Regions from separate parts of the Streptomyces sp. NPDC045431 genome, predicted to be linked through region 1. Evidence: riboswitches for the same ligand, from Rfam matches in the RefSeq annotation. Region 1 holds a riboswitch; each other region holds the start of a gene.

Region 1 (5,356 bases):
CCCGGCTTCGTTGAGCGTGTCGGTATGGATGGCCAGTTGGGCGCCGGTCTCGTCGCAGACGCCGAGGCAGGCGTCGATGACGGCCGGGGTCGCCCCCCAGTCCTCGTGGATCTTGAACCCGAGGGCGCCGCCGCGCAGCTGGGAGTGCATCGCCTCGCGCGACATCGTGTTGCCCTTGCCGAGCAGGCCGATGTTGACGGGGTACGTCTCCAGCGCCTCGAACATCCGGGCGAGGTGCCAGGGGCCGGGGGTGACGGTGGTGGCCTTGCTGCCCTCGGCGGGGCCGGTGCCGCCGCCGACGAGGGTGGTGATGCCGGAGGTGAGCGCCTGTTCGACGACGGTCGGCGAGATGAAGTGGATGTGCGCGTCGACGGCGCCCGCGGTGAGGATCTTGCCGTTGCCGGCGATGATCTCGGTCTCGGGGCCGATGACGAGGTCCGGGTGGACGCCGTCCATGGTGTCGGGGTTGCCGGCCTTGCCGATGCCGGTGATGCGGCCGTCGCGGATGCCGATGTCCGCCTTGACGACGCCCCAGTGGTCGAGGACGACGGCGCCGGTGATGACGGTGTCCGGGGCGCCCTCGGCGCGGGTGGTGCGGGCCTGGCCCATGGATTCGCGGATGACCTTGCCGCCGCCGAAGACCGCCTCGTCGCCGGAGCGACCGGGGCCGCCGGAGCGGTCCTCCTCGATCTCGACGAGCAGGTCGGTGTCGGCGAGGCGGATCCGGTCGCCGGTGGTGGGGCCGAAGAGGTCGGCGTACTGGGGGCGGGCGAGCTCAGCCATCGAGGGCACCTCCGGTCTGTCCGCGCAGGCCGGGGACGACACGCAGGCCGGCGAGCGGGACGAGTTCCACGTCGACGGGGATGCCGGGCTCGAAGCGCACGGCGGTGCCGGCGGCGATGTTGAGCCGCAGGCCGCGGGCGGCGGGGCGGTCGAACGCGAGGCCCGGGTTGACCTCGGCGAAGTGGTAGTGGGAGCCGACCTGCACGGGGCGGTCGGCGGCGTTGAGCACGGTGAGGCGGGTGACGGGGCGGCCTTCGTTGAGGGGCACGGGCTCGTCGGCGTAGAGGATCTCTCCGGGGATCATCGGTGGCGGGCCCCGTCAGACGATCGGCTCGTGGACGGTGACGAGCTTGGTGCCGTCCGGGAAGGTCGCCTCGACCTGGACGTCGTGGATCATCTCGGGGATGCCCTCCATGACGTCGTCCCGGCTGAGCACCTTGCGCCCGGACGCCATGAGCTCGGCGACGGTCCGGCCGTCCCTGGCCCCCTCCAGGATGTGCGCGGTGATGAGGGCGACGGCCTCGGGGTGGTTGAGCCTCACCCCGCGTGCCCTGCGCTTCTCCGCCACGTCGGCAGCGACATGGATGAGCAGGCGCTCCTGCTCGTGCGGGCTCAGTTGCACGTTTCACCTCACATGTTCCCGCCCGGCACGACCCCGGGCGGCAGCGGGACCCTATCCGGCTTCAACACTCTGTTGACCTGCGGAAACGATTGTGAGGGAGAGATATTTCAATCTCGGGCAGAAGTTTTTCCAGCAGGTTAACTACCGCTTTGCCTGGCCATGGGACACGAGCGGCCACCCGCCGGGCCCGCAGCGCGGGTCGTATACGAGGCGCGGCCGCTCGCCGGGCGGTACGGGTGCGCCCGTGCCGCCCGGCGAGCCGCGGTGCCCGCCTCAGACGGCCAGGCAGCTCGCGCCCGGGACCTCCGAGGGGAGGGCGGGCGCGGCGGGGTCGACGATGGTGGTCAGGTCGGTCGCGCTGGTGGTGACGCAGTCGAGGACGGCGGTGGGGTCCGGCACCGCCACCGCCGAGGCGGTGGTGACGGTGGATCCGAGGAGTGCGATGGTTCCGAGGACGACGGCCGCGATGCGACGCATACGGGTTCCCTCCCTGTGGCGGGGTGACGGGTTCTGACTCGCCGGTTGGCTCGAGTCGGCCCCTGGCTACCCACCCCCACACCCCGGATACGCGCCCGGTCACCCGCACGAGGACGATGAAACGATCCCGCACGCTTCCGACCCCCGGAGTGGGGTCAACCGGGCGCTCGGCGGGCGCACGGCCGCACCGCGGGAGCACTGCGCTCGACGCATGACCACGGGAGGGCGAGGCGCACACCCGGACGCTGGCGCGTGCGCCGTGCGTTCTCGATGGCGAATGTCGGGCTGCGCGGATGACGCCCCCTCAGGAGCCCGCCTGATGAGGGATTTCGGCGTAGCACGGATGGGCGCAGAAGGGCCGATGAGCCACCCTCGTTCGGCGTACGCAAACGAGGGAATTACGCACTGTACGAGTTGCGCCCATGGTGTACGCATCTGGCGGAACATCACCTTCCGCCGCTGGTCCACGGATCATCAATCGGCCGTCGCGTCGCGCCAAAACGCCTCTGTCCACTCGAATGGATCAGTCGTGAGGAGCCTCACAAACTTCCGTTTCGACTCGGAATTTCGCCCTGTCATGGGTCAAGATCCCTTCGACGACAAGCCCCCGCCACCGCGGCGGGGCGGCCCGGGCGGACGCCGAGTCCTGCCGCCGTCCGGACGACTGGTCGACAGGAGTGGATCGGCAGGAGTGGAGGACCCAAGCAGTCCGGGGCGAGCGCACCATGGCCGCCCCTTGGGGTGAAGCCGCGTCAGCGGCCGGGCAACTTCGCCAGCCCGAACCCGACAGGTCATCCTTCACAGGCGGCTGACGAAGGGTTGCGCTATGACCGCGCAGATTCATGTCCCGTCTCTGCTGTCCCGAGCCGGTGCCGTCTCGGCACTGACGCTCGCCGCCGTCGGCGGCACCATGCTGGCGCCGGGCGCCGTCCCCCAGGCCGAGGCCGCCGCCGCGACGCACGCCACGAAGGCGCTGAACGTCGCCGCGTCGAAGAAGGGCTCCCCGTACGCGTACGGGGCAGCGGGCCCGTCCCGGTTCGACTGCTCCGGCCTCACGCTCTACTCGTACAAGAAGGCCGGCAAGACGCTGCCGCGCACCGCGCAGCAGCAGTACAACAAGACCCGCCACATCTCCACGTCGCAGCGGCAGAAGGGTGACCTGGTCTTCTTCCACTCCGGTGGACGCGTCTACCACGTGGGCCTGTACGCCGGGGACAACAAGATCTGGCACTCACCGAAGTCGGGTTCGGTGGTCAAGCTCGACCGCATCTGGTCGAAGTCGGTCTACTACGGGCGCGTGCGCTGACGCGACGGCTCGTACGCCCCGTACCGCACGCCCAGGCGGTACGGGGCCGCCGCCGTACCGGGCGGGCGCTCAGCCCCGGACGGGGACGGACCAGGGCAGGGCGATCCACACCGTCTTGCCGCCCTCACCGGTCGGAGTGACCGTCAGGCGGCCACCGCGTTCGGCGGTGAGCCAGCGGATGATGACCATGCCGCGGCCGTTGTCCTGCTGCACGGCCGCGGGCAGGCGCTGCGGCCAGCGCGGGTGGCTGTCGGTGACACCGATGCGCAGCTGCTCGTCCCGTTCCAGCCGGATGTCCACCGTGAAGGTCGGTGACTGCCCGAAGGTGTGCTGGACGGCGTTGGTGGTGAGCTCGGAGACGATCAGCCGTACCGCGTCCGCCGTGTCGGACTCGGCCGGCAGGCCCCATTCGGTAAGAACGTCCGCCACGTATCTGCGGGCTGCGGAGACCGAGGCTGGATCGCTCGGCAGAGTGACGGATGCTTCCTGGTGGTCTGCCATGGCGACGCTGTCCCTTTCCCACCGGGGCCGGACTCCGACAGGGAGCGGATGTTGTGCGAGGACGGCCTCGGATTGCGCTTCGCGCCAGAGTGCCACTTATGTCGCCCCAGGTGGGGCCGATCCCCCAAGATATGCATATATCTGTCGCTCGAAGCGGTGAACCCTGCTACGCGAGAGCGGTTCCGGCGGGCAGACTGGCGGGTTGGTCCAGCGTTCCGGAGGGCGGGAGGTGGGGCTGTCGTGCGGGGCACGCGGCACGGTCCGGCGGTGCGGCGCCGCAAGCTCGGCGAGGAGTTGCGGCGGCTGCGCCTGAGAGCCGGGCTCACCAGCCGGGACGCGGCCCGGCTCGTCGGCTGGCACCAGTCGAAGGTCAGCCGGATCGAGACGGGTGCCAGCGGGGTGACGGGCGAGGACGTGTCACGGCTGCTCGACGCCTACGGCGTACGTGAACCGCGCCAGCGCGCGCTGGTGGAGGCCCTCTCCGGCGCGGCCGCGGACGGCGGCGGCACGGGGTGGTGGCACGCGTACCGGGGCGTGCTGCCGCCGCAGTACCAGGACTTCATCAGCCTGGAGTCGCAGGCGTGCGCGGCGCGCACACTCGAGACCTCGGTGGTGCCGGGCCTGCTGCAGACGGCCGACTACGCGCGGGCGGTGACACGCGCGGCGCTGGACGGGCTGCCGGTGACGGCGGTCGACTCGCTGGTGGAGGTGCGGCTCGCCCGCCAGGAGGTGCTGTTCGGCGATCCGCCGCTACGCCTGGAGGCGGTACTGGACGAGGCGGTGCTGCGGCGGCAGGTGGGCGGCCCGGGGGTGATGCGGGCGCAGCTGCGGCGGCTGCGGGAGCTGGCGGACCTGCCCCATGTGCGGCTCCAGGTGCTGCCGTTCGCGGTGGGCGGGTACGTCGGCCTCTCCGGGCCTTTCGTTATTTTCTCCTTCGCGAACATGTCTGATCTGGATGTGGTGGTTCTCGACCACTTGACGAGTAGCCTCTATCTCGAACGCACGGAAGACCTCGAGGCGTACAGCGCCGCGTTCCGCACCATGCAGGCGCACGCCCTGACGCCCGAGGAGTCGTCGGAACTCATCGCCGGGATCGGTGACGGCGCGTAGGGGTTCTCGCGCTGATCCCGCCTGATCGGCGAGAGACCCCCCAGGGAGAGGCACCCCACATGTCTGCTTACCTCGCACACCACGATGGCCCGCAGTGGCGGCGCAGCAGCCGCAGCGTGGGCATGAACAACTGCGTCGAGGCGGCCCGTCTCGACGCCGCGCGGCTGGCCGTGCGCGACTCGAAGGACACCGCCAGGCCGCCGCTGCGGTTCTCCCCGGCGGCCTGGACGTCCTTCGTCAGCTCCCTGAAGCAGGCGGGCTGACCGGCGCCGGGTCCGGCGCCGTTCGGAGGATCGTGGCCACGGCCGTCTCGATCTGAACCTCTGTCAGATCGGCGCGGGCGGTGAGCCGCAGGCGCGAGATCCCGTCGGGCACCGACGGCGGCCGGAAGCAGCCCACCGCCAGCCCCTCGGCGCGGCAGTCCGCGGCCCACCGCACGGCCTGCTCCGGCGACGGGGCGCGTACGGAGACGACGGCGGCGTCCGGCCGCACGGCGGTCAGGCCCGCCGCCGTCAGCCGCCCGTGCAAGGTGGCCGCGACCGTACGCGCCCGGCCGG
Region 2 (5,356 bases), on a different contig from region 1:
TGCCGCGCTGCGCTGTCGCGCCGTCGCGAGAAGGGCTCAGCGCCACGCGCCGGCGCCGGGGGCCGACTGGGCGGCGGGGTGGGTGGGCCCGGCGGGCGGGGTCTCGTCCTCGTAGTCCTCCCAGTCGATCTCCATCGCCTTGCGCCGCGTGAACGCGTTGAAGAACAGGTTCAGCACGAGGGCGGTGAGACCACCCAGCGTAATGCCGCTGTCCAGCACCGCCCGTACGTCGTCCGGCATGCGCTCGAAGAACGGCTTGACCGTCGTGGGCAGCATCGCCGCGCCGAGGCTCACCGCCAGGATGATGGCGTTGCGCTCCTCGCGCAGGTCCACCTTGGCGAGGATCTGGATGCCGACCGCCGCGACCATGCCGAACATCGAGATCGCCGCGCCGCCGAGCACGGGGTGCGGGATCGCGGCGACCAGGCTGCCGGCCTTCGGCAGGAGCCCCAGCAGGATCATGAAGACACCGGCGGCCACCACCACGAAGCGGCTCACCACCTTGGACATGCGGACGAGTCCGATGTTCTCCGCGAATGCCACATAAGGGAAAGAGTTGAATATTCCGCCCAGCATCGTGGAGACGCCGTCGGCCCGCAGCGCGCGCGTGACGGTGTCGCTGTCGACCTTCTTCCGGGAGATCTCGCCGATGGCGTACACGTCGCCGGTCGTCTCCACCATCGTGATCAGCATGACGACGACCATGGCGATGATGGGCAGCAGCTCGAACTGCGGCATGCCGTAGTGGAAGGGCGTGGTGACGCCGAACCAGTCGGCGTCCGCCACCGCGTCGAAGTGTGCGTCCCCCAGGAGCCAGGCGACGGCCGTCCCCACGACGAGCCCGATGAGCACGGCGAGGCTGCCGAGGAACGGCTTGCCGAGCCGGACCACGACCAGGATCAGGAGCAGGGTGCCGAGCGCGTAGGCGAGGTTCTTCCCGGAGCCGTACGCGGGGTCGCCGATGAGGTGGGAGCCGCCGGCGGCGTTCTGGAGGCCCACCGGGATCAGCGTGATGCCGATGATGGTGAGGATCGTGCCGATGACGACGGGCGGGAAGTACTTCACCAGCCGGCCGACGAACGGCGCGAAGAGGAACGTGGCGATGCCGGCCGTGATGACCGCGCCGTAGACGACCAGCAGACCGGCGGTACCACCGCCCGCGCCTATGCCGATCGCGACCATGGGGGAGACGGCGGTGAAGGTCACGCCCTGCACCAGGGGCAGGCGCGCACCGATCCGCCAGACCCCGAGCGCCTGGATGATCGTGGCGATGCCACAGGTGAGCAGGTCCGCGTTGACCAGGTGGACCAGCTGCTCGTCGGAGAGCCCGAGGGCGTTGCCGAGGAGTACGGGGACGATGACGGCCGCCGCGTAGAACGCGAGGATGTGCTGGAAGCCGTAGAGCGTGAGCTGCGGGAGGGGGAGCAGTTCGTCGACGGGATGCGTCTGCGTCCCGGAGTGCCGTCGGGAGACTCGTGCCATCTCTGCCTTGCCTTACGAGAGGTAGGTGAATGAGAGAGGAGCCGACGCCTCGGAGCCCGGAATGTGTCAGGACGAGGCCTCGCCGGCCCGTACGGAGCCGACGTCTGGCGGAGTTGCCGACACCACGTCGCCCTGCACTGAGATGTGCGTCCTGGTTGGAGGACTTTCCTTCGATCGGCATGGCGAAGCCGCCTTGCGCATGAGATCCGCAGGTGGAGCCGATCGGGGCGCTCACCTTAGTTGACGTCGGACGTTCCTCGCGAGTAACCGGCACGACACTCACCGCTCCCCCGCCCCACAAGACGCACCTTTCGCCCGAACATCTCTGGTTTCACACATGTTCGTCCGACTCGCCTCGGTTCTCCGATAAGGCGACCCCGAGGGCGATTTGCTCGCGCCGTGACATGACTCACCTCCCGTTATTCGGGGTGCACGTCCTCCGCACCGCATTTCCCCTGCTGGGACAGGGAATTGACTTTCCGGCAGAACTCCCTTCATGGCATTTCCGTAATCGCGCGTGCGCTCTTCACGACTTGTTCCGGCCCGAGGCTCTCGCTTACCGTCACCGCAATCCGGTCGGACCGCCGAATCCTGCCGCCGTCCGGAAACCGCACCCACCCACCACCGACGTACGGCAGGAGCGGGGGAACCAGGTAAGCCGCCGGTCCGTGTATACGGAACGGCTTGGGGTGAAGTCATGTGCGCACGCGGTCGCGTGCGGATACGGCCGGGCATCTCCAGCCCGAACCCGACAGCTCACCTCGCAGGCGACGGAGAGGAATCCGCCATGCCCGCACAGGGTAAGCACCGCCGCCCCAAGAACAATCCGCTCGCCCGCCGTGTCGCCGCCGCGGGCACGGGCGGCGCCGCACTCGCCCTTCCCCTCTTCGGCGCGACCGCAGCCGAGGCGGCACCGAACGCGGTGCCGAACGCGGTGCCTTCCGCGGCCGTGGAAAAGGCCCCGGCGAAACCCGCCACCTATACCGTGGTCGCGGGTGACACCCTTTCCGAGATCGCGGCGGACCGTGGCGTCAGCGGCGGCTGGAAGAAGCTGTACGAGGACAACAAGTCGGTGGTCGGCGACAACCCGTCGCTCATTCGCCCCGGCATGAAGCTCACCATCGGCGCGAAGGCCAAGGCGAAGGCCGCGCCCGCCGCGCCCGCCGCCGCCGAGCGGGCCAGCCGCTCCACCGTGCGGCCGGCGCTCGCGAAGCCCGCGACGTACGCGAACAACCTCGACGGCTGGATCAAGGAAGCGCTCGCCATCATGGCCGAGCGCGGCATTCCCGGCTCGTACGACGGGATTCACCGCAACATCATGCGCGAGTCCTCGGGCAACCCGCTGGCCATCAACAACTGGGACTCCAACGCCGCCGCGGGCACCCCGTCCAAGGGCCTGCTCCAGGTCATCGACCCGACGTTCCGGGCGTACCACGTGCCCGGCACGTCGACCGACCCGTACGACCCGGTCGCCAACATCACCGCGGCCTGCAACTACGCGGCCGACCGGTACGGGTCGATCGACAACGTCTTCGGCGCCTACTGACGGGCGCCTACTGACGGGGGACGGTCGCCCCGCCGCCGGACCGTACGGCTTCCACGACGGCGTCGTGCAGCACGCGGCTGGCCTCCTCCGACGAGCACGGCACGGGGCTGCCGCTCATCGGGAACCAGTCGGAGGCCCCGCTGTGCTGCACGGCCACCCGCGCCTCGCCGTCGACCCAGGTCGTGTGCACGTCGAGTTCACCGGTGATGACACCGACCGTGTCGGTGCTCACGCCACCGCGTCCGGCGTAGACCCGGACCGTCGTCCACGATGCCCATGTCACGTTCCCATGCTGACCCCGCTCCGCCGGTCGCGCGACCGGCGGGGCGGGGCGGTTGCGTGAAGGAGCCGTGACGCTACGGCGCGTGGTCAGCGCACGGCCACGAGGACGTGGTTGTTGCCGAACTGCCAGACGGCTCCCGCCTCCTCGAAGCCCGCTTCGCGCAGCAGGGCGAGGTGCCCGGAGAGGGTCAGGTCGTTGCCCTCGCAGCGCGGGTGCCGGTGGTGGCGGTGGGCGGAGAACAGGGCGGCCAGCTCCGGGTCCGCGGCGACCCCGGACCACCAGGTCTCCCAGTCCTCGTCCGCGACGGCCGGTTCCCGCTCGGCCCGGCGCCGCCCGATGTGCAGGGCCAGCTCGCCGACCTTGGCGGAGTCGGGACAGATGTGGTCGCAGTTGACGAGGACCCCGCCGGGGCGCAGCCGCCCGGCGAGGTCGCGGTAGACCCGGCGCAGGGTCCGTTCGCTGAGGTAGTGCAGCGCCGTCGTGGAGACGGCCGCGTCCACCGGCCCGTCCGTCCCGGCGGCGTCGAGCCAGCCGGGCTCGCCGATGACGGCCTCCACGTACCGCACGGCCGGTCCGTAGTAGGCCCGGCCGAGCTCCAGCAGGCGCGGGTCGGCGTCGACCGCCACGACCCGGGCGCGGGGCATGCGGCGGGCCAGTCGCGCGGCCAGCGAGCCGGGCCCGCTGCCCAGGTCGAGGACGAAGGGCGCCCGCCGCTCCGCCGTCACGCCCTCGACGACGTCGGCGATGACGGTGAACGCCTCCTCGCGGTCGACCGCGTAGCGCTGCTGCTGCCTCTCCCAGCGGTCCACCCATCGCGCGGCCGCCACCGTACTGACACTCATGTCCTCTCGCGCCCCTGCCTTCTCACCACACCTCTAAACGGTCATGGAAATCATTGCAGACTGGCGAGCGTGGCGAGGAGCCCGTCGATCTCCTCGGGTGCGTTGTACACGTGCAGGCTGATCCGCACCGAGCCGTCCTCCGGGTCCGTCCCCGCCTGGCAGTGGCTGTCGGAGCGCACCATGAAGCCGTGGCTGTAGAGGATGAAGCCGAGGTCCTGCGAGCCGATCCCGCGGTGCCGGAAGGTGACGATGTGTCTGCGGCGCTGCACCGTGGAGGCGGCGTCCAGGCTGGAGCGGCAGCCGAGCACCTCGTAGGCGTCCATCCGGGCCAGTCCGTCGGTCAGCCGGGCCGCCAGGGCCACGGTCCACCGTTCGATGCGGTCCGTGCCCGCCTCCTCCAGCCAGTCGAGGGCCGCCGTGAGGCTGACGACACCGGCCGTGTTCGGGGTGCCCTCCCAGCCGCCCGGCCGGAACTCCGGACCGCGCCGGCCGCGCGTCCAGATCGCGCCCGTGCCGGGCAGGGCCAGCGCCTTGTGGCCGGAGAAGACGACGAAGTCCACGTCGAGCTCGGCGACCGAGACGGGCAGGTGGCCCACGCTCTGGGCGGCGTCCAGACAGATCGGCACGTCGGGGCCGACCACCGCGCGAACGCGGTGGACGTTCATGTCGGCGCCGTAGACGTGGTGCACGTGGGTGGCCGCGACGAAGCGGGTGCGCGGGCCCACCACGCGGGCGAGCGCCTCGGGGTCGTAGTCCCCCGAGCTCGCCTGGTACGGCAGCTCCCGCAGGTGTATCCGCACGCCCTGCCGGGCGAGCAGCCGCTCCGTCTCGCGCCACGGCGCGAGGTTGGCCTGGTGGTCGGCGAACGGCACCACGATCTCGTCACCGTCGCGGAGCAGCTCCGGCAGCCAGTCGCGGGCGACGGTGCGCAGCCCCTCCGAGGCCCCGCTGGTGAAGTGCACCGCCGAGCGCTCCGGCTCCGGGTCGCCCAGGAACCGCTTGACCCGGTCCCGGGCGCCCTCGACCAGCGCGGTGGTGTGGTTGGCCCACGGGTAGGAACCGCGGCCCGCGTTCGCGTTCGAGGTGGTCAGATAGGTGTGGGCGGCGTCGAGGACGGCCCGCGGCTTCTGGGCCGTGGCCGCGCTGTCCAGGTACGCCGACTCGGGATGGGCCGCGATCTGGGGGAACTGGGCGCGCAGCGGG
Region 3 (5,356 bases), on a different contig from region 1:
CTCCTGCTCGGCGATCTCGCTCTGCTGGGAGACCCACTGGCGCATCGGGTACGCCAGGGCCACCACCATCGAGCAGACCACGAGCGCGAGGAAGGCCGCGCGGCCGGTGAGCCGGGAGCGGCGGTCCTGACGGCGCGTCTGGGAGCGGTACACGCGGGCGGCGGTCTGCTCCGTGAGCAGCCGCAGCCTGGTCGCGGTGGAGAACCGGTCCCGGGCCATCCTCGCTCCTCCCCTGCACCCCGTTACGTACGTACGTCCCCGGACACGGTACGGGACCGTGGCCGGGGACGTACGTAACCGGGCTACTGAGGGCCTATCGGCCTTACTCGCCCGAGAAGCGGAAGCGCGGGAAGGCGCTGCGGCCGGCGTACACCGCCGCGTCGTCGAGGATCTCCTCGATGCGCAGCAGCTGGTTGTACTTGGCGACGCGCTCGGAGCGGGCCGGGGCGCCGGTCTTGATCTGGCCGCAGTTGGTGGCGACGGCCAGGTCGGCGATGGTGACGTCCTCGGTCTCGCCGGAGCGGTGGGACATCATGCACTTGAAGCCGTTGCGCTGGGCCAGCTCGACGGCGTCGAGGGTCTCGGTCAGCGAGCCGATCTGGTTGACCTTGACGAGCAGCGCGTTGGCCGCGCCCTCCTCGATGCCGCGGGCCAGGCGCTCGGGGTTGGTGACGAACAGGTCGTCGCCGACCAGCTGCACCTTGGCGCCCAGCTTCTCGGTGATGGTCTTCCAGCCGTCCCAGTCGTCCTCGAACAGCGGGTCCTCGATGGAGACCAGCGGGTACGCCTCGACGAGCTCGGCGTAGTAGTCGGTCATCTCGGCGGCCGAGCGGGACTTGCCCTCGAACGCGTACGCGCCGTCCTTGTAGAACTCGGACGCGGCGACGTCGAGCGCCAGCGCGATGTCCTTGCCCGGGGTGTAGCCGGCCTGCTTGATGGCCTCGAGGATGAGGTCGAGGGCGGCGCGGTTGGAGTCGAGGTTCGGGGCGAAGCCGCCCTCGTCGCCCAGGCCCGTGGAGAGGCCCTTGTCCTTCAGGACCTTCTTCAGGGTGTGGTAGACCTCGGCACCCCAGCGCAGGGCCTCGGAGAAGGACTCCGCGCCGATGGGCGCGATCATGAACTCCTGGATGTCCACGTTGGAGTCGGCGTGCGAGCCGCCGTTCAGGATGTTCATCATCGGAACGGGCAGCAGGTGCGCGTTCGGGCCGCCGAGGTAGCGGAAGAGCGGCAGGTCGGACGCCTCGGAGGCGGCGTGCGCGACGGCGAGGGAGACGCCGAGGATGGCGTTGGCGCCGAGCGAGGACTTGTCCGGCGTGGCGTCCAGGTCGAACATCGCCTGGTCGATCAGCCGCTGCTCCGTGGCGTCGTAGCCGACGAGCTCCGGGCCGATCTGCTCGATGACGGCGAGGACGGCCTTCTCGACACCCTTGCCGAGGTAGCGGTCCTTGTCCCCGTCGCGGAGCTCGAGGGCCTCGAACGCACCGGTGGAGGCACCGGACGGAACGGCAGCACGGCCGGTGCTGCCGTCGTCGAGGCCGACCTCGACCTCGACCGTGGGGTTGCCTCGGGAGTCCAGGATTTCCCGGGCTACGACGACGTCGATGGACGGCACGAGCATCTCCTTCTGGGATGTGACGCGAATTGTGACGCGAGCGGTGCAGGGTGCAGGGTCTCTTTGGCCTTGCGCCGTGCGACAAGAGCCTAACCGGCCGGGGGGCCGGGGCCAGCCGACGCCCGCCTCGTGGGACGAAAAACGACCCGAGGGCCCCGATTCCGGGGCAAAACCCCGCAAGGTTTACCTGCGGGTAACCGCAAAGGCCCCGGCCCGCCGCGTGAGCGGCGGGCCGGGGCCTTCCGGGGTCAGCTCAGGTGGAGCTGCTGGCCCGGGTAGATGAGGTCGGCGTCGTCGACGATGTCCTTGTTCAGCTCGAACAGCTTCTCCCAGCCGCCCGCGACCTTCTTCTCGGCGGCGATGGTGCTGAGCGTGTCACCGGCCTGGACCTTGTACTCGCCGTCGCCCTTCTCGACCTTCTTGCCGGTCGGGGTGGTGACGGTCTTCGACGCGGCCTTCGGCGCGGACTCGGCGGCCTTCGGCGCCTTGGGGGCGGCCTTGGGCGCGGTGCGCTGCTCGCTGCGGGTGGTGGGCTGCTCGGCCGTGCGCTCGGCGGCGCCGCCGTTGTACGCGGCGTTGGACAGGCCCACGCCGCACACCGGCCACGCGCCCTTGCCCTGGCCGGCCAGGACCTTCTCGGCGATCTCGATCTGCTGGGCCTTGCTGGCCTGGTCGGCGGTGGAGGCGTACGCGGTGCCGCCGTACGCGGCCCAGGTGGAGGCCGAGAACTGCAGGCCGCCGTAGTAGCCGTTGCCGGTGTTGATGGACCAGTTGCCGCCGGACTCGCACTGGGCGACCTTGTCCCACTCGGCGGAGGTGGCGGCCGAGGCGGAGGTGGCGCCCATCAGCGGGGCGGCCACGGCGACGCCGGTGATGCCGGCGAACGCGGCGAAACGGACCGCCTTGGACGGGCGACGGTGCTTGGCCTTGCCGGAAACCTTGCTGGAAAACAGCATGGAGCATCTCCTCACCGACGCCTACGAGGTGAGCTGTCGGGTTAGGGCTGATGAGCTGCCCCGCCGCGCGACTCGCGCGGCCTCACCCCAAGCCGGCTCACGGACCGTCATTCGACGGCCGGGGGCCGGCACCTACCTTGGGTCCCCCGCTCCTGCCTTCGGCGCATGACGCGACGACTGTTCCCTCGCGTCCGGCGGCAGGATTCGGCGTACCGGTCGGAGGGGCCCGCGGTGGCGAGCGATAAAGACCGTAAACACAGAGCCCGGCGAAGTTCAAAGACGGACATCCGGGTCAATCCGCCCCTACTGCCTTGCGCTTGACGGACGTTTGCGCAGGTGAGGGGCGGAACGGACACATCGTGCGTTCGTGAGGCACCAGTTGGCGCAAAGAGACTCATGTCTCACTGGCGCAGAACCGGACATAGGGGCACCAATAGCCCCGGTCAACTAGGGCTTCTCGGGCGCCAGATCGAGGCTCTGGCCGGGGAGGATGAGGTCCGGATCCTCGCCCACGGTCTGGCGGTTGGCGTCGTAGAGGGCGGTCCAGCCGCCTTCGAGATCCTGCTCCGCGGCGATGGCGGAGAGGCTGTCGCCGGGGCGGACGGTGTACGCGCCCGGCTGGGCGTCCGCCAGGTCGCGTGCCGCGCCGTCACCCCGCGACGTGTGGCCGTCCGTTTCGCGCCCGTTGACCGAATTGTCGGCGCCGGTGGTGGTGTCACCTTCCGGTGCGGCCGGGTCCGTGGCCGCCGGGTCCGTCGCCGCGGGGGGCTCCGCGGGGTCGGGCGCGCCGCGGTGCTTTCCGGTGCCGGGGCCGGCCGGGGCGGTCGCCTCCGGTGCGGCGTCCGGCGTGGCCTGCTCGGCGGGCCTGGCGGGCTCGGCGGGCTCCGTCGGCAGGAGGCTCTCGACCGGGTCGGCCGGAGCCACGGGCTCCGTGGGCTCCACCGGCTGCGTGGCGTCGGCCCCGGCCGGGGCGGGCGTCTCGGGAGCGGCGTCCGGCGTGGCCTCGGGCGTCGCGGCGTCGGTGGACACGTCGGGCTTGGCGCCCTTCGCCGGCGTGGCGGCGGTGCCACCCAGGCCGACGATGGGGGCGCAGGTCTCCCAGGTCTTCACGCCCGTCGCGGCGTAGACCTGCTCCGCCACGGCTATCTGCTGGGCGCGGCTGGCGAGGTCGGGGCGCAGGGCGTACTGCTTGCCGCCGTACGCGTCCCACGTCTCCTGCGACAGCTGGAGTCCGCCATAGAAGCCGTTGCCCATGTCGGCGCTCCACGCGCCGCCGGACTCGCACTCGGCGACCCGGTCCCACGTGTGGGCGTCGACGGCCGACGCGGAGCCGGCGCCGAGCAGCGGAAGGGCGATGGCGGATCCGGTCACCCCTGCCGCGACAACGATGGCGGGGGCCTGACGGGGTCGACGGTGCCTGCCGTTCCCGGAGCGCATGCGGTGTGCCTTTCGCGTGACTGCTGAGGTGACGGTGAACGTAGCGGCATTCGAACGCTAGTCACAAGTCGATGCAGCGGAGATTACGCGAAGATCACATTACTGACGGATCGTCACATCCGAGGGCTCCGCAAAGGGGGTGAACTCGACCGGGAGCGTGCGCAGTCCCCGCATAATGAGCCCCCCACGCCACCGCAAATCGGCAGGATCCACCGCGAGCCGGAGGTCCGGCAGCCGGGTCAGCAGTGTCGCCAGCGCGGTCTGCCCTTCGAGGCGGGCGAGCGGCGCGCCGAGGCAGTAGTGGATGCCGTGCCCGTACCCGAGGTGCTGGTTGTCGCGCCGCGCCAGGTCCAGGGTGTCGGGCTCCGCGAACCGCTCCGGGTCCCGGTCTGCGGCCGCGAGCACCACCAGCACCGGGTCCCCCGCCGCGATGCGCTCCCCGCCGATGGTCAGCGGCTCGGTCGCGAACCGCCACGTGGCGAGCTCCACGGGCCCGTCGTACCGCAGCAGCTCCTCGACCCCGGTCTCCAGCAGCCCGTGCTCGCCCGCGGCGAGGGACTCCTGCAGCCGGGCGCGCTGGCCGGGGTTGCGCAGCAGGGCGTACACGCCGTTGCCGATGAGGTTGACCGTGGTCTCGAACCCGGCGAAGAGGAGGATGAACGCCATCGCCGCGGCCTCGTTCTCGGTGAGGTGCTCGCCGTGGTCGCTCGCCCGGATGAGCCCCGAGATCAGGTCCTCCCCGAGGTCCTCGCGCTTGCGGTGGATCAGCTCGGCGAGGTAGCCCCGCATCTTCTTCACCGACCGCGCGACTCCGCCGCGCGGCCCGCCGCCGTGCCGGATCATCATCCCGGCCCAGTCCCGGAAGTCGTCCTGGTCCTCGGGCGGGACGCCGAGCATGTCGCAAATCGCGTAAATGGGGAGCGGGAACGCGAACTCGTGGATGAGGTCCGCGCTCCCTTTTGTAGCGAAGTTGTCGATCAACCGGTCCGTCAGCTCCTGCACCCGCGGCGCGAACTCCGCCACCCGCCGCGGCGTGAACGCCTTCGACACCAGGCGCCGGAGCCGGGTGTGGTCCGGCGGGTCGATGTTCAGCAGGTGCGTCATCAGTTCCGCCTTGCGCTCCCCCGGAATGCCGGTCTTGCCCTTGGCGTGCGCGGGCTCGTCGTGATGCGCCGGATTCTTGCTGAGCCGCTGGTCGGCGAGCGCCTGCCGCGCGTCCGCGTACCGGGTGACCAGCCACGCCTCGACCCCACTGGGCAGCTTGGTGCGGTGCACGGGGGCGTGCTCGCGGAGCCAGGCGTAGGCGGGGTAGGGGTCGGTGGCGAACTCCCAGGTGAAGAGCTCGGGTGGC

What was found. A riboswitch is a leader RNA that binds a small molecule or an ion and turns the genes downstream of it on or off. The one in region 1 is predicted to bind cyclic di-AMP.
Region 2: linked by a shared signal. The riboswitch ahead of AB0A69_RS19995 (LysM peptidoglycan-binding domain-containing protein) and the one ahead of AB0A69_RS14770 (C40 family peptidase) in region 1 are both predicted to bind cyclic di-AMP.
Region 3: linked by a shared signal. The riboswitch ahead of AB0A69_RS11000 (transglycosylase family protein) and the one ahead of AB0A69_RS14770 (C40 family peptidase) in region 1 are both predicted to bind cyclic di-AMP.

The regions. Positions count from the first base shown of each region.
Region 1 covers NZ_JBEZAQ010000005.1:244,532-249,887, forward strand. The annotation lists gene AB0A69_RS14750 (urease subunit alpha) at 1-783, opposite strand, end outside; gene AB0A69_RS14755 (urease subunit beta) at 776-1,087, opposite strand; gene AB0A69_RS14760 (urease subunit gamma) at 1,103-1,405, opposite strand; gene AB0A69_RS14765 (hypothetical protein) at 1,679-1,882, opposite strand; cyclic di-AMP (ydaO/yuaA leader) riboswitch at 2,523-2,704, shown strand; gene AB0A69_RS14770 (C40 family peptidase) at 2,709-3,188, shown strand; gene AB0A69_RS14775 (ATP-binding protein) at 3,258-3,689, opposite strand; gene AB0A69_RS14780 (helix-turn-helix transcriptional regulator) at 3,930-4,799, shown strand; gene AB0A69_RS14785 (DUF397 domain-containing protein) at 4,859-5,062, shown strand; gene AB0A69_RS14790 (8-amino-7-oxononanoate synthase) at 5,037-5,356, opposite strand, start outside.
Region 2 covers NZ_JBEZAQ010000009.1:39,617-44,972, reverse strand. The annotation lists gene AB0A69_RS20000 (nucleobase:cation symporter-2 family protein) at 37-1,482, opposite strand; cyclic di-AMP (ydaO/yuaA leader) riboswitch at 2,095-2,265, shown strand; gene AB0A69_RS19995 (LysM peptidoglycan-binding domain-containing protein) at 2,270-3,028, shown strand; gene AB0A69_RS19990 (hypothetical protein) at 3,036-3,311, opposite strand; gene AB0A69_RS19985 (class I SAM-dependent methyltransferase) at 3,398-4,153, opposite strand; gene AB0A69_RS19980 (aminotransferase class V-fold PLP-dependent enzyme) at 4,204-5,356, opposite strand, start outside.
Region 3 covers NZ_JBEZAQ010000003.1:533,255-538,610, reverse strand. The annotation lists gene AB0A69_RS11010 (septum formation initiator family protein) at 1-219, opposite strand, end outside; gene eno (phosphopyruvate hydratase) at 323-1,618, opposite strand; gene AB0A69_RS11000 (transglycosylase family protein) at 1,861-2,568, opposite strand; cyclic di-AMP (ydaO/yuaA leader) riboswitch at 2,572-2,742, opposite strand; gene AB0A69_RS10995 (transglycosylase family protein) at 3,016-3,939, opposite strand; gene AB0A69_RS10990 (cytochrome P450) at 4,105-5,356, opposite strand, start outside.